DNA from 2 places in the Lysinibacillus sp. FSL W8-0992 genome. Region 2 is predicted to be linked to the other one. Evidence: riboswitches for the same ligand, from Rfam matches in the RefSeq annotation. Region 2 holds a riboswitch; the other holds the start of a gene.
The links. Region 2 has a riboswitch for thiamine pyrophosphate ahead of thiW (energy coupling factor transporter S component ThiW). Riboswitches for the same ligand answer to the same signal wherever they lie in the genome.
Positions count from the first base shown of each region.

Region 1: linked by a shared signal. The riboswitch ahead of thiM (hydroxyethylthiazole kinase) and the one ahead of thiW (energy coupling factor transporter S component ThiW) in region 2 are both predicted to bind thiamine pyrophosphate.

Region 1 is NZ_JBBOZQ010000001.1:2,013,152-2,021,053, forward strand. Features, by position in the region: gene thiE (thiamine phosphate synthase) at 1-324, opposite strand, end outside; gene thiD (bifunctional hydroxymethylpyrimidine kinase/phosphomethylpyrimidine kinase) at 311-1,138, opposite strand; gene thiM (hydroxyethylthiazole kinase) at 1,138-1,893, opposite strand; TPP riboswitch at 1,985-2,083, opposite strand; gene mbcS (acyl-CoA synthetase MbcS) at 2,278-3,864, shown strand; gene sppA (signal peptide peptidase SppA) at 4,049-5,062, shown strand; gene NSQ74_RS09975 (RDD family protein) at 5,075-5,674, shown strand; gene tpx (thiol peroxidase) at 5,862-6,365, shown strand; gene NSQ74_RS09985 (class I SAM-dependent methyltransferase) at 6,454-7,383, shown strand; gene NSQ74_RS09990 (universal stress protein) at 7,428-7,877, opposite strand.
Region 2 is NZ_JBBOZQ010000001.1:4,397,838-4,405,739, reverse strand. Features, by position in the region: gene NSQ74_RS21950 (vWA domain-containing protein) at 1-1,343, shown strand, start outside; gene NSQ74_RS21945 (VWA domain-containing protein) at 1,327-3,924, shown strand; gene thiW (energy coupling factor transporter S component ThiW) at 3,984-4,475, opposite strand; TPP riboswitch at 4,696-4,803, opposite strand; gene NSQ74_RS21935 (MFS transporter) at 4,859-6,055, opposite strand; gene NSQ74_RS21930 (ABC transporter substrate-binding protein) at 6,457-7,530, opposite strand; gene NSQ74_RS21925 (ABC transporter permease) at 7,527-7,902, opposite strand, start outside.

The sequences.
Region 1 (7,902 bases), 2.4 Mb from region 2:
AAGGATCATTTGTCCAATTTTTTGTCGTACTAGTGAGACGGGATAATCATCTTGACCTATGTGAATACCATCTGCATTAAGCTTAAGGGCAAGGTCGATATCATCATTGACGATAAAGGGAACGTTATATTTCCTGCATAGATTTTGGCATTGACGTGCAAAATGCTCGTAGTGCTCATTCGTCAATGCATGTTGTCCTTTTTCACGAAATTGAAACATCGTAATACCTGCTTGCAATGCTGCCTCAAGTATTTCTAAAGGTTGTCTATTTTTCACATTCGCTGTGCCCATTATAAAATAAAGCTGTAAGTCACTCCTTTTCATGTATGGTCACCTCGCAAGTATCATGAAATTTTTTGTAAGCAAAATGATTCGTTGGTCCATTGCCATTTCCAATCGATAAATCATGGCTAATAGCTAATTGAATAAATTTTTTCGCTTCAATAATTGCTTGTTTTAAAGGTATTTTTTGACCAATAAAAGCGGTTAATGCAGCAGAAAATGTACATCCCGTTCCATGCGTGTTTTTCGTTGCAATTCGAGTAGATTGCATTGAAAATGATTCGCCATCTTCAAAAAATACATAATCTGTTGCAAAATGATCGTCATGTAAATGTCCGCCTTTGATAATGACACATTGAACACCTAATTTTAATAATGATTGAGCAGCTTGCTGAATGTCTGATAAATTGTTTATTTTTCTAGCAGTAAGTGTCTCTGCTTCTGGAATATTAGGCGTTACGATTGTAGCAAGAGGTAATAAATCTTTTTTTAATGCCTCAACTGCTTCTTGTTGTAATAAGTTTTCGCCACCTTTGGCAATCATTACAGGATCAACGATAAGCGGAATATTTAAATTAGACAGAGCTCGTGCAATTGTATGAATAATATCTGAAGAAAAAAGCATTCCTGTTTTTATTGCACTAATTGAAAAATCATCCAGTAGTGAATGAAGTTGTTTATTTACAAAAGCTTGTTCAATTGGAAGTACACCGTTCACTCCTAATGTGTTTTGTGCTGTTAAAGCAGTTATAACGGATGTCCCGAATACTTCTAATTCCTGAAATGTTTTTAAATCAGCTTGGATACCAGCTCCACCACCGCTATCTGAGCCAGCTATTGTTGTTACAATATGCATTATTTTTCACCGTCCTTCGATAAACGGTGTAATTCATTTAAGACCGAAACTGCAAAATCACCGTTATATGGCGCGGATGAAGCGGCATGTTCAGCAACTTTTTTATAGCACGTTAATGTATTGCACAACTGAGAAAATGGCTCATTACCTGCAATATAAGCTGCACAGCAAATGGCACTTAACAAACAACCAGTTCCTGTAACTTCTGTCATTCGAGCATGTCCACCAATAATCCATTGGGAGTGCTCTCCGTCAGTTATAAAATCTTTTTCACCAGTTACAATAACAATACAATTATATTTTTTAGAAATTTCTTTTGCTTTATCTTCAACAGAAATTGAACCGCTACCACTATCTACTCCTTTTTGTTGCCAATGAACATTAGCAATAGCGGCAAGCTCACCGATATTACAACGAATAACAGCAAAATGAACGGCTTCTAATAATTGCTGTATCGCTTGTTTACGTAAATTTGTTGCTCCAACACCAACTGGGTCCAAAATAATCGGTACACCTAGCGCATTTGCCTTTTTTCCAGCAAGTAACATCGATTCTTTTGTACGGGTAGTAAGCGTGCCAATATTAATCAATAAGGCTGATGCAATCGATACCATCTCCTCAACTTCCAGAGATTCATCTGCCATTACAGGCGAAGCACCAATTGCTAATAAGCCGTTTGCTTGAAAATTTGCCACAACATAATTTGTAATACAATGAATGAGTGGTTGTTTTTTACGAATAGTTTGAAAAATCATCGTAGTCCTCCTTTTTTTGGACGGACGTAAGCATGCAAAAAAGCTCTTTTTTTCGTGCGAAATATACACGTAAAAAGAGCCTATCATCAATAATAAGATGTGTGTTGCTCCCTACGTCAGTATTAACTAACAGGTTCAAAGGGTCAGGTTTTACCTTCTCAACTCGTTATGAGTCCCCCCGCAATCATGAAGTTTTTAGTTGTCCAAAATGTAACATACCTATCCACAGTATTCAATAGCATTTTATCATTATCTGGAAAGCAGTGACTGATGCCATATAATAAACCATGATAATTGTCATGACTTTCTTAAAATAAGGTTCATCCATTGAAAATAATAAAAAATGAGTTTTATAATAAACCTAGCAATAAGGAGGCAGTTATTATGAAAAGACAGGATTTAATCGCACCAGAATGGTATAACATTGTTGAGGAGATTGAGAAATATGCTCAGGACCCAACTAAAAATGCATTAATTGTTTATAATAATCATGAAGAAATTCAACATATTACATATGCAACTTTACTTGAAAAAGCAAATCAGGCGGCCCATGTATTTACTTCGCAGGGACTAACAAAAGGCGATGTGCTTTTAGTTATGGTTCCAAGATCTGTCGAGGCATATATCGTCTACATAGCGGCATTAAAAGCGGGCTTAACGATTATCCCTAGTTCGGAAATGTTGCGTACAAAGGATATTGAATACCGAATTACACATGCAAATGCAAAAGGAATAATTGCCTACGAGCCATATATTGAGCAATTTGACGAAGTAAAAAACTTAAAGGGTATTTTGCAATATGTTATTGGTCATGCTCATACACCATGGCAACCGTTGCTTGAAAAAATGGAGGAGCATCCTACAGACTATACGAATCCTACACCGACAAAAAGTACTGACAATGCTTTTTTAGCCTATACAAGTGGAACAACTGGCAATCCTAAGGCGGCTGTTCATACACATAGCTGGGGTTACGCTCATTTACGGACAACGGCACCGAATTGGTTAGGTGTTCAAGAAAATGATATAGTATGGGCTACTGCGGCGCCCGGTTGGCAAAAATGGATTTGGAGTCCATTCCTAGCAACTTTAGGAAGTGGTGCTACGGCATTTGTTTATAAAGGCAAATTTGATGCGTCAACTTATTTGTCATTGCTTGAAAAATTTAAAGTAAATGTATTATGTTGTACACCGACAGAGTATCGTTTTATGGCAGCACTCAATAATTTACAGGACTATAATTTAAGCGAAATTCGCCAAGCTGTATCAGCGGGTGAACCACTGAATAGTGAAGTAGTAAAAGTGTTCTCTGAAACGTTTGATATACAGGTTCGAGATGGTTACGGGCAAACGGAAAATACATTACTTGTTGGGACAATGGTTGGCATGGAAGCGCGCGTCGGCTCAATGGGTAAACCGACACCAGGAAATACAGTAGAAATAATCGATGACCTAGGACATCCTGTGTCGGAAGGTGTTGTTGGGGATATAGCAGTGCATCGAGAAACACCTGCACTCTTTAAAAAATATTTCCAAGATCCTGAACGCACAAACCTACAATTCCGCGGAGAATGGTATATAACAGGCGACCGTGCATATAAAGATGCTGATGGCTATTTTTGGTTTGAGGGCCGCGGAGATGATGTCATTATTTCTTCAGGCTATACAATAGGACCATTTGAAGTAGAAGATGCATTAATGAAACATCCTACAGTAAAGGAAGCGGCTGTTGTTGCTAGTCCAGATGAAGTAAGAGGAAATATTGTTAAGGCATTTATAGTCCTTCGTGAAAATGAGACTGGGGATGATACACTTATTAAAAAGTTACAAAACCATGTGAAATTATTGACTGCACCTTATAAATATCCACGTGCGATTGAATTTGTAGAAGTGTTACCTAAGACTGCCTCTGGTAAAATCCGTCGTGTCGAATTACGACAACAAGAAAAAGCGCATTACACACATCAATAAATATTTCCTAGGAAATAAAGTCGGAAAATCAAAGTTCATGTTTTTTTATGAACTTTTGATTTTTTGTTGTAGCCCCATTTATTTATAGTAAAATAATAAACAACAGAACATTTTTACATAAAAATTACTTAAAAGTGAAACGTTTTGGACATTTAGACGTATAACGTGATGAGGAGGCGTTTGTATGAATGTGAAAAGGTGGATAGCTTTGGCTATTGCAGCTGTGTTGTTAGTATTTTCATTAGGGATTAATACGATTTTTGCCATATTTAAATCAGACTTTTTTAGTAATTTTGACAGCATTGTCGCTGGAAATAATTTAAATGTTTATGAAACGGTTATTGAGGGTGAAGATTATAGTAAGCGTATTGCCTATTTAAAAGTTGATGGAACGATTCAAGATGTTGGATCGAACACATTATGGCAAACCGTTGCTTATGATCACCAGTTTTTCTTAAATCAGTTGGACAATATTTTATATGATGATTCAGTACAAGGTATTGTTCTTAGTGTTAATTCACCAGGTGGTGGTGTAAAGGAATCGGCAGAGATTTATAAAAAACTGTTGCAAATTAAAGAGGAACGTCAAATTCCAATTTATGTGTCAATGGATTCGATGGCAGCATCAGGTGGCTATTACATTTCAGCACCAGCAGATAAAATTTATGCACACCGTGATACGATAACAGGTTCAATTGGTGTCATTATGCAATCTATTAATTATCAGGAACTTGCAGAAAAAGTTGGCGTGAAATTTGAGACGTTTAAATCTGGGCAACATAAAGACATGCTGAGTCCAACGCGTGAAATTACAGCAGAAGAACGCGCTATGATGCAAGATATGATTAACGAATCATATGAAGAGTTCGTTGATATTGTTGAACAAGGACGTAATATGTCTGAAGCTGACGTGAAAAAAGTGGCAGATGGTCGAATTCTTGGTGGAACAAAGGCACTTGAAGCAGGCTTAATCGATGAAATTGGCGACGAGCAAGCAGCTATTGCAGCTTTACGTCAAGATTACGGTTTAGAGGATGCAGTTTTGTTTGAATACAGCTATGATCAAGGTGGCCTACCGTCATTAATTGGTATGAAAGTAAGCTCTCTTTTTGGTCCATCGGCTGAAGAAAAAATGCTAACGAAAATTATGACAGAATACAAGGCACCTAAAATGATGTACTTATATGGTGAATACTAAGGAGGGCATACCATGACAAACAATGAATTCGTTTTGCAAGGGACACCCTCAATTGAACAAGAACTGTTAGATAAGCCAACGACACCAATAGTGACTACAAATTACGAATTGAAGACAGCAGGATTTTGGGTGCGCTTTTGGGCATTTGTCTTAGATGGATTAATTATTTCAGCAGTTGGTGGTATCGTTGCCAATCCGATATTTTACTTAATGGACTGGTCACTATCGGATTCGGTCTGGTATGCACCTATCTCAATTATTTCAGCTATTCTCTATTATTGTTACTTTGTACTAATGACGAAATTTTTTGGGCAAACGTTAGGGAAAATGGCCTTCGGGCTACGCGTTATCTCACTAGAGCATGACAAACTTACTTGGTCAGATGTGCTGTTCAGAGAATGGATTGGTCGCTTAATTAGTAACATAATTATGCCACTGTATATTTTTGTGGCGATTTTACCTGACAACCAAGGCATACATGATTATTTTGCAGATACGACGGTTGTCCATGAAAAAGTATACGTAGCGAAAGAAACAGCACAATTAGCGACACCAACTCAGGAAAAATTAAAAGAGCCTGAACAGATAGTGGAGAAGATTGAAGAAGAATAATAATGGGCCCACCTCCAACATATGAGGTGGCCCTTCTTTTTTGGACTGTTGTCGAGCAATATTAGGTGGCAAATGACAGGCATTGACAGGCATTCACAAAGATTAGCCTATAATAAGCTGTCCTAGTTGCAATTAATTCCCTACATTTAGTAAGATTATGTACATATGATGATTAGGAGGCGTTTTCATGGCACAAATTACATTTAAAAAAGGTCCAGTAACACTAATAGGTAACGAAGTAAAGGTTGGAGACCAAGCACCGGATTTCACAGTTTTAGCAAATGATTTATCACCTGTTTCTTTAACGGATTCAGAAGGTAAAATTCGTTTATTTAGTGTTGTTCCGTCATTAGATACAGGCGTATGTGATGCACAAACACGTCGTTTTAATGAAGAAGCTGCAATTTTAGGAGATAACGTTGTTATTTATACAGTATCTGTTGACCTACCATTTGCTCAAAAACGTTGGTGTGGGGCTGCAGGAATTGATGCAGTTCAAACAGTTTCAGATCATCGCGATCTTTCTTTCGGTGAAGCATATGGTGTATATATTAAAGAATTACGTCTTCTAGCACGTGCAGTATTTGTGGTAGATGCAGCTGGAAAAGTGACTTATGTCGAGTATGTACCTGAGGCTACAGATCATCCAAACTATGAAGCAGCAATTGCAGCAGTTAAAGCACTAGCATAATTTGCTTCTTTTAGGCTAAGATAATACTAGACAAAAGGGCTGTGACAGAGTTTGTCACGGCTCTTTTCTGCGTGAAAGGAAGTTATGTATGGAAAAGATTGAAAAACTATTTGGGATGCTAAATGAGCATGCAGAAAAAATAGAAAAAGAGCAGGATACGACTTTATTAGAGGGTGTACTTGATGGACTAGAGGCTTGGCTTGATGGGGATGTAGATTTCTCACAGCAAGGTGCAACGAAAGAAGACGTGCGCAAGTCCATTCAAATTGCTATTTTAAAAGGAATGCGAAAAGGTTCCCAGCCAAATCATCAAATGACGCCAGATACTCTTGGTCTATTAGTTGGCTATTTCGTAGAACAAATTTTTGCGGATCGATTAGCAAAAGAAAAACTGACAATGTTGGACCCAGCAGTTGGCACTGGTAACTTACTGTTAACTGTTATGAATTTACTTGATGGAAAAGTAGAGGCATCTGGTGTGGAGGTTGATGAGTTACTTATCCGATTAGCCGCAGCAACAGCAGATTTAACAGAGCAGCCAGTTTCTTTATATCGACAAGATGCTTTGCAAGACCTATTAGTAGATCCTGTAGATGCCATTGTTTGTGATTTACCAGTCGGTTACTATCCGAATGAGGAAGTGGCGTTAGATTATGAGCTTTGTGCATCTGAGGGCATGAGCTATGCACATCATTTATTTATTGAGCAGTCTGTCAATTATACGAAGGATGGGGGATATTTATTTTTCCTAGCTCCGACGCATCTCTTTGAATCTGAACAGTCTAAGCAACTGCATAAGTACATTCAAAAGCATGCTTGGATTCAAGCAATAATTCAATTGCCAGATACGATGTTTGCTAATAAATCACTTGAAAAAAGTATTGTGATTTTACAAAAACAAGGGGAAGCTTTTAAAGCTCCGAAAGAAGTATTGTTGGCGAAAGTACCAAATATGCAAAATAAACAAGCTCTTGCGATGTTCTTTGAAAAAGTGAAAATGTGGCAAGAAGGAAAATAATAAAAAAGGTATCCATATTTGGATACCTTTTTATGTATTGCTTATTAAGCTTCTGGTGTACGGATAACAAGTACGTCACAATTAGCTGAACGTACGATTGCTTCTGAAACTGAACCGATTAGGAAGCGTTCTACTGCATTTAAACCAGTAGCTCCACAAATAATTAAATCTGCATCTACGATTTTAGAAAGCTCTTTTGTAATAATATTTTTAGGAGATCCATACTCAATTATTAGGTTTACGTTTGCTAAGCCTTCATCTTCAGCTTGTTTTTTGTAACCATTTAATAATTCTTCTGAGAAAGCTTGTGCACGTTCTGCAATTGAACGGTCATATGCTTCGATAGCAGCGAATGAACGTGTATCAATTACGTTTACTAGGTTTAATACAGCACCTTCGTTACGTTTAGCAACATCGATTGACTTACGAAAAGCGTACTCCGCTTCTTTAGAACCGTCTACTGCAACTACAATGCTTTTATAATGATTAGCCATTTGTATTACCTCCCTATTTGTATAA
Region 2 (7,902 bases):
ATACGCCACAAGCAGTACTACAGCAGGAAACTAATGTGAAAAATATTGAAAAAGCGATTCAAGATTTACATGTAACGTATGAAACTGCGCAAATGAATAAGGCGCTTGACGTCGCACAAGCGTTTGTTGGTGATACGCAAACATCGATTTACGTCTTTACAGATTCACTCGATAAAAAACAATTGCCAATGGAGAAAGATTCAGTGAAATGGCTCGTATATGGTGCTGAAAAGGGATTAACAAATGTTGCAATTACACGCTTTGCGGCAACGACAGACGGTAAATCTACGATGGCGTTAGTACAACTACAAAACGATACCGACCAGAAGCATGAGCTGACAATTACACTTCAAAATAATCAAGGTGAAGTGATAATGGACGAGAAAATATCTTTATCAGCGAATGAAGCTACGACTAAAACATTTAAAGATTTACCTTTAATGGATACTATAACAGCGAACATTGATGTGAAAGATGATTATGCAGTGGATAATACACAATCGGTTGTGCTTCAAACTGCAACAGCGAATATCGTTGTCGACCAAAGCATGCATCAACTTATTCAAAAGGGCTTTCAATCTATTAATAATAATGTAAAGATTGTACCGTCATTACAACTAGCGGATAACCAAAATGCTACCATCGTAACAAATCAAACGTCATTACTTCAAAAAATACAAAGACCGTTAGTATTAATTGGACGTGATGATGTAGAAAAAAAGGAAATTAATGGTGAGGTAAAAACAACGAGCGATGCTTTATTTGCATTTAGTGAGTTAAATGATATTTATGTAAGTGCTCTGTATCCTGCTTTTGATGGCTATAAAACAATTGCCACAGTAGGTGATAAACCATTTATTCAACGATCACCACAAGGGGATATTATCGTTCTAGCTGATATTGCAGATACGGATTGGCCATTATATCCTTCGTTCCCGTTATTTTTATGGAGTGCGGAACAACAATTATCTGAATCAGTAGGATCTCTTGGCATTTTCGCACCAAATGAGCAACGTTCAGTTGCGTTAGCACAAGGAGATTGGAGTGTCTATTCTCAGGACGATGAATTTTTATCGTCAATCACTAACGGTTTATTAACTGCACCGATGCAGCCAGGTATTTACATGGCTCGCTCAAGTAGTGAAGAAAAACGTCTTATCGTGCAACTACAGGCACCTGAACGTGTGATAGAAGAAGGGACGAGCTATACGCTTGGAGAGCTTCAGCAAAATGGCAAAGAAGAAGTATCAAAGGCTTCATTTGTCCCTTGGTTAATACTCATTATTTTATGTTTGCTTGTAGCAGAGTGGGAGGTGCAACGACGTCGTGGATTTACGAATTGATACGCCATTAGCCTTATTGTTATTAGTGCCATTGTTTATGTACTTTGGGTGGACTTATTGGCAAGAGCGTATGCGCCTGAAAAAAAGTCATCTTGTTGTAATGAGCATTCGTGTAATAGCAATCGGTTGTTTGGTCTTTGCACTCGCAGCGCCCTATATTTTATTACCAGTAAAGGACGAGCAAGTATTATATTTAGTTGACCGTTCTGCTTCGATGAATAACACAGAAGCGGAAATGACTAGTTTTATAGAGGAAAGTTTGAAATCGAAAAAGGATGAACAACTTGCAGGGATTTACTCTTTTTCATCAACTCTCCAAACAGAAGCGATTTTATCGAAATCATTAAAGGAAGTTCCCAAATTTACTGAAGTCAAAGGAACAGACCAAACGAATATTGAGCAAAGTCTTCAACTTGCTACAGGTATTGTCGATCCTAAAAAGGCAACAAGACTTGTTTTACTAACAGATGCCAATGAGACACAAGGGAGCGCACTAGATTTTGCAACGAAGCTAAAGGGCTCCAATATTAGTGTAGATGTCATTCCATTTCATCAAAGTGTGACGAATGATGTGTCGCTAAAAAGCTTTGTCACACCACAAGTAGCTTACGTAGGTGAACAGCAGCAGCTTGTTACGGAAGTAAATGCTACAGCTGCAGGACAAGGTGAACTATTACTGTACGAAAATGACAAACTCATTCATCGCGAGTCTGTAGAACTTGCACAAGGTTCAAATGTTTTCACATATAAACATACGGCAACTGCAGAGGGGCTTGTAAAATATGAGGCACACGTGCAAGTTGGACAAGATGCTATTTTTGAAAATAATAAATTAACAAGTATTACAATGGTGCAAAGTGAGCCACATTTACTCATTGTTAATGGCTACGATACGACATCACCAATTGCTGCAGCGCTAGGGGCGAATTCAATCTCCTATGATGTGATAGATGCAGCAAGCTTACCAAATGAACTTTCTAGCTATTTGCAATATAACGCTATAATTTTTGATAATGTACCTGGACACTTAGTCGGTGAAGCGAAGATGGGCGTTATTGAGCAGGCAGTCAAAAACTTTGGTGTTGGCTTTACAATGGTCGGCGGTGAAAATAGCTTCGGCTTGGGTGGCTATTTTAAAACGCCGATTGAAACATTATTACCTGTTGAGATGGAGATAAAGGGTAAAGAGCAATTGCCATCGCTAGGACTTGTCATCGTACTTGACCGTTCAGGAAGTATGTATGGCTCAAAATTAGAGCTAGCGAAAGAAGCGGCCGCACGATCAGTTGAAATGTTACGCGATGAGGATACGCTTGGGTTTATTGCCTTTGATGATCGACCTTGGGAAATCATTGAAACTGGACCGCTTGGTAATAAAGAGGAAGCAGTCGATACGATTTTATCGGTAACTCCAGGTGGTGGTACGGAAATATATAGTTCACTTGCAGCGGCATATGATAGTTTGGCAGATTTAAAATTGCAGAGGAAGCATATTATTTTATTAACTGATGGACAGTCGCAATCAGGCAATTATGAGGATTTAATTGAAAATGGTAAGGAACAAGGGATTACACTTTCTACAGTGGCGATTGGACAAGATGCAGATGGCAACTTACTACAGTCATTAAGTGAAATGGGTAGTGGTCGTTTCTATGATGTCATTGATGAACAAACAATTCCTTCAATTTTATCACGTGAGACAGCAATGATTTCCCGTACTTATATAGAAGACAATCCATTTTACCCTACAATTTATAATGCAGCTGGATGGAATGCACTCTTTGCAAATGGTGTGCCACAAATGAATGCATATATTGGTACGACAGCGAAGCAGGGAGCTGCTGTGATTGCCGAAAGCGAGAAGGAAGACCCTGTATTGGCTCAATGGCAATATGGACTTGGTAAAACTTTCGCTTTCACATCAGATTCGACAGGGAAATGGGCTGGTGACTGGGCAAGATGGCAAGGATGGGGATCATTTTGGCAAACAATTATTTCGCAAATGCTACCAAGTTATAATGATGTAGCCTATGATGTACGTCTTGATACAGATGGCTCATTTATCATTACGGACCCGACAAATGAAGCTGCCTTTTTAGATATTGTCGCTGTTGATGAATCTGGCGAGGAGCTTGATTTGCAGCTTGAAACGATTTCTGCTTCGCAAGTACGTGCAGTTGTCCAAGCTAAACCAGGGTTGATTTTTTTCCGTATTGCTGACGAAGAACAGGCGATTTACCAGGCTGGACTAAGCGTACCGTACAGTGCAGAATATGAATTACGTCCTGTGAATGATACACTTGTCGAGCAACTAACGAAGCAAACTGGTGGCTCTGTCTTGAAAGAACCGCAAGATGTGTTCCGTAAGTTCACTAACAAAGGAGCAGAGCGCCAAAATATTGCAACATGGTTATTATTAACGGGGATGCTATTATTCTTCGTAGATATTACGATTCGACGCTTTGGCTGGAGCTTCATAACAAGGCATAAACAAAAAGAAAAGTCTGTAGAAGAAGCAACTGTACAGTCGGAAGACACGAACGTTGCACAGTTATTAAAAGGGATGAAAAAACGCTCTTAATTTAAAAAACGATGGCACATTGCTAAAAGCGTGTGCTATCGTTTTTTTTATAAACATAGCTACTTCGTAATAAGAAGATGCGATGCGGTTTTCTTTAGACTGCTAGCAATCATAATACCAAGAAATGCCCCAATTAAACTAGATGTAAAAAATGCAGGCATAAAAAATAATGCTCCTACGGACGTTCCCATTAATAACTGCGCATATGGTACAGCGACTAATGAGGCAAGGATACCAGTGCCAAATACTTCACCTACACCAGCTAGCCAGTTGTTGCGACTGTATTTATAAGCAAAGGCTGCACATGCCGCACCGATGACGCTACCAGGAATCGCTAAAAGAGAGCCTGTGCCTGTTAAGATACGAATCAATGATGTAACTATAGCAACGACGATGGAAGGCATAGGACCTAATAGAATGGCACAGATGACGTTGATCGCATGTTGTACAGGATAAGCACGTGCAATGCCAGTTGGAATGGAGACAAAAATAGAGCCTGCTACTGCAATAGCTACTAATAAAGCCATCGTAGTTAGTTTTCGAATAGACATGATAGATACTCCTTTTAGTTTTGTGCGATGAATCGCCGAAAGAACCCAGTGAACCGCCGGTAAAATGTGAGAAATCGCCGATAGAACTTCCGAAATCGCCGATTAAACCGGACAAATCGCCGGTAGACCTCGCAAAATCGCCGATAGCACTGTCTAATGAATACAAAAAAGCCGCTTCCTTGTCACGAAAGGAAGCGGCCTTGCATTTTAAATTACACGAAAGCAAGCGTCGCCACTTCCCTCCGCTAGTGTGAACTAGATCAGGTTCAAAGGGTCCGTATATGAGCATATACGTCTCAGCCTTGTAAAGACTCCCCTAGTGGTGTTAAACGATTTAATTTTTCGATAATAAATGTACCATATTACAAATAATTGTCAATGGACTAATTTATATCAGGCTGCATAAGATGCGGCGCCTTTTTCAATGTCCAAATAAGCGCTAGTAAGAAGCATGTCATTAAAATAATTGCCCCAAATATATACGGACTGTTCATATTCCAATCGAATAAAAGACCCGCAAGTGCAGGACCAATCATATTTCCAAGGCTCATATAGGCATTGGTAAGTCCAGCGGCTAAACCTTGTTCATTGCCAGCAAGTTTAGAAATCAGTGTGTTGACGGCTGGGCGAATCAGTGTTGTTGCCGTTGAGAAAATCGTTGCGACAACTAAAATAAGTGCGAAGCCAGAAACAAATAATATTAGGAAAATAGCTACAGCAGCAATAAATAAATTGACTAATACAACTTTCATTTCCCCATAGCGTTTAAAGAGTGGTGTTATGATGAACATTTGCACAACAACACCAAATGCGCCACCGACAGTTAAAATGATCGCAATATCGGTAGGTGTGTAGTTAAATTTGTCTGTCACAAATAATGATAATGTCGTTTGGAAATTGGCGATGCCGAACGAGAACACTAGCATAATAACCAACATAACAAAGTATGGCATTTGGACTGAACGTGCCATCTGCCTCACGAGATTGTCTTGCTTTTGTGCTTTCTGAGCTGCACTTGGTTTTGTAGAAGGTAATAACAACAATGAAAGGATAGAGGCAATAATAGCAGCTCCTCCGGCCATAAAAAATGGGAAATGCAAACTAACTTTAGATAGGAATCCACCAATACCTGGTCCAATCATAAAACCAAGAGACATAGCGGCACCTAACATGCCCATTCCTTTACCTCGTTCTTCATACGTTGTGATATCTGCTACAAACGCCATAATTGGAGGTGCTACAAAGGCAGAACCTAAACCTCCTAAGAATCGAGCAACAAAAAGCATCCATACGTCTGTAGATAGCCCGAACGAAATTTGCCCAATACCAGTTACAATCAGACCAAAAATAATCAAATTTTTTCGACCATATCGATCCGAAAGATTCCCAGCAATTGGAGAAAAAATGAATTGTGCAAAGGCGAACGTTGCAATTAACATGCCAAGAACTTGTCCTGCTGCACCAAATATATGTAAGTACTTTGGCATAACAGGAATAATAATTCCGATACTCCCCATTGCGATAAACATATTAAACATTAAAATATACAAAGCCGCCTTGTTAGACTTCTGCTGGGTCATCGAATACCCCCCTTTTTTCTATTGAAACATTACTCCAGTCTATCATAAAGAAATATTGCTTGGCTATTGGATTATAGTCGTAGATGAATGACCTGGTGATTGGAACAGAGATATTGTTTTTTCCTATGAATAATACCGCTGATTTCCGCTACGGTCGGTCGCTTTCTGCGGGTATACTGTAAGCTGCAACCCTCGCTGGCGCGCGGCCTTTTGCGGCTTACGTGTTGTGCGTTCCCGCAGGAGTCGCCGCCCTCCGCTCCAATTAACTGAACATATCGGAAGTGAAATTCTCTATTAGAACTATCAAAAGAAAAAATGACAAAAGACACCAAGTATTTGAACTTTTGATGCCTTTTGTCGACTCTTTGAGAGAGAAAAATATTGTTTTTTCTCTTTAGTATTTATCGAATACTCATTTTAAATTCTAAAAACAATTCATTGTATTTGCCTAAATATTCTGGACCAAGGTTTTTATATACTTCTAATTTTTTGCGTTGCTCCTCGGAAGGGTAGAAGCGCTCATCAGTTACAACTTCTTTATCCATTAAGTTCATCGCTGCAATATTAGGTGTAGAATAGCCTACATAATCAGCATTTTGAGCACCAGATTCCGCTTTCAACATAAAGTTAATAAAAGCATGTGCACCATCAACATTTTTTGAAGTTTTCGGGATAACCATATTGTCAAACCATAAGTTTGAGCCTTCTTCTGGAACAGCAAAGTCTAAGTCTTCATTTTCAAATAACATATCTGCTGCTTGACCAGACCATGTGAGAGCGACAGCCGCTTCGTTATTAATCATTAAAGGTGTAATTTCATCACCGATGATTGCTTTAACGTTTGGTGCGAGTGTAATTAGTTTATTTGTAGCCTGACGTAACTCATGGTCATCTAACGAGTTAAGGGAATGACCAAGACTATTTAAGCCCATGCCAATAACTTCACGTGCACCATCTACTAAAAAGACTTTACGTTTTAACGATGGGTCCCATAAATCTTCCCAAGAAGAGAAATCTAAGTCACCGACCAAATCTGGATTATAGACAATACCTACTGTGCCCCAGAAATAAGGAACAGAGTATTCATTGTTATCATCAAATGGTAAATCGAGAAAATACGGATCGATATTTTTAAAATTAGGTATTTTCGTTTTATCTAACGGAAGTAGTAAGTTTTCTTCCTTCATTTTTTCAATCATATATTCAGACGGCACTGCAATATCGTAAGCCGTACCACCTTGTTTAATTTTCGTCATCATTGCCTCATTGGAGTCAAATGTTTCGTAAATAACATGGATACCCGTTTCTTTTTCGAATTGCTTTAGCAAATCAGGGTCGATATATTCTCCCCAGTTAAAAATCGTTAATGTATCTTTACCACTTTTACCACCGTTCGCACTCATTGCGTCAGCAGCGTACATTAAAAGGGCGGAAACGACAAGAATAGCGATAGTAGCTTGAATTAAAGATTTCATTGTTGTCCCCCCGTTCTTTTACTTGTACGGCTTGTAAAGAAATAATAGCCGACTACAACTAATATAGTTACGAAGAATACTAAACCAGAAATTGCGTTAACCGTTAAAGAAATACCTGCACGAGCCATCGAGTAAATTTCAACAGATAATGTACTAAAGCCATTTCCTGTTACGAAAAATGTTACGGCAAAGTCATCCAATGAATAAGTTAAAGCGAGAAAGAAACCTGCAAAAATACCAGGTTGGATATACGGTAAAATAACGCGCATCATGACATCTTTTTTTGAAGCGCCAAGATCTAAAGCTGCATCAATTAACGACTTATTCATCTCTAGCAATTTCGGTAAAACCATAAGTACTACAATAGGAACA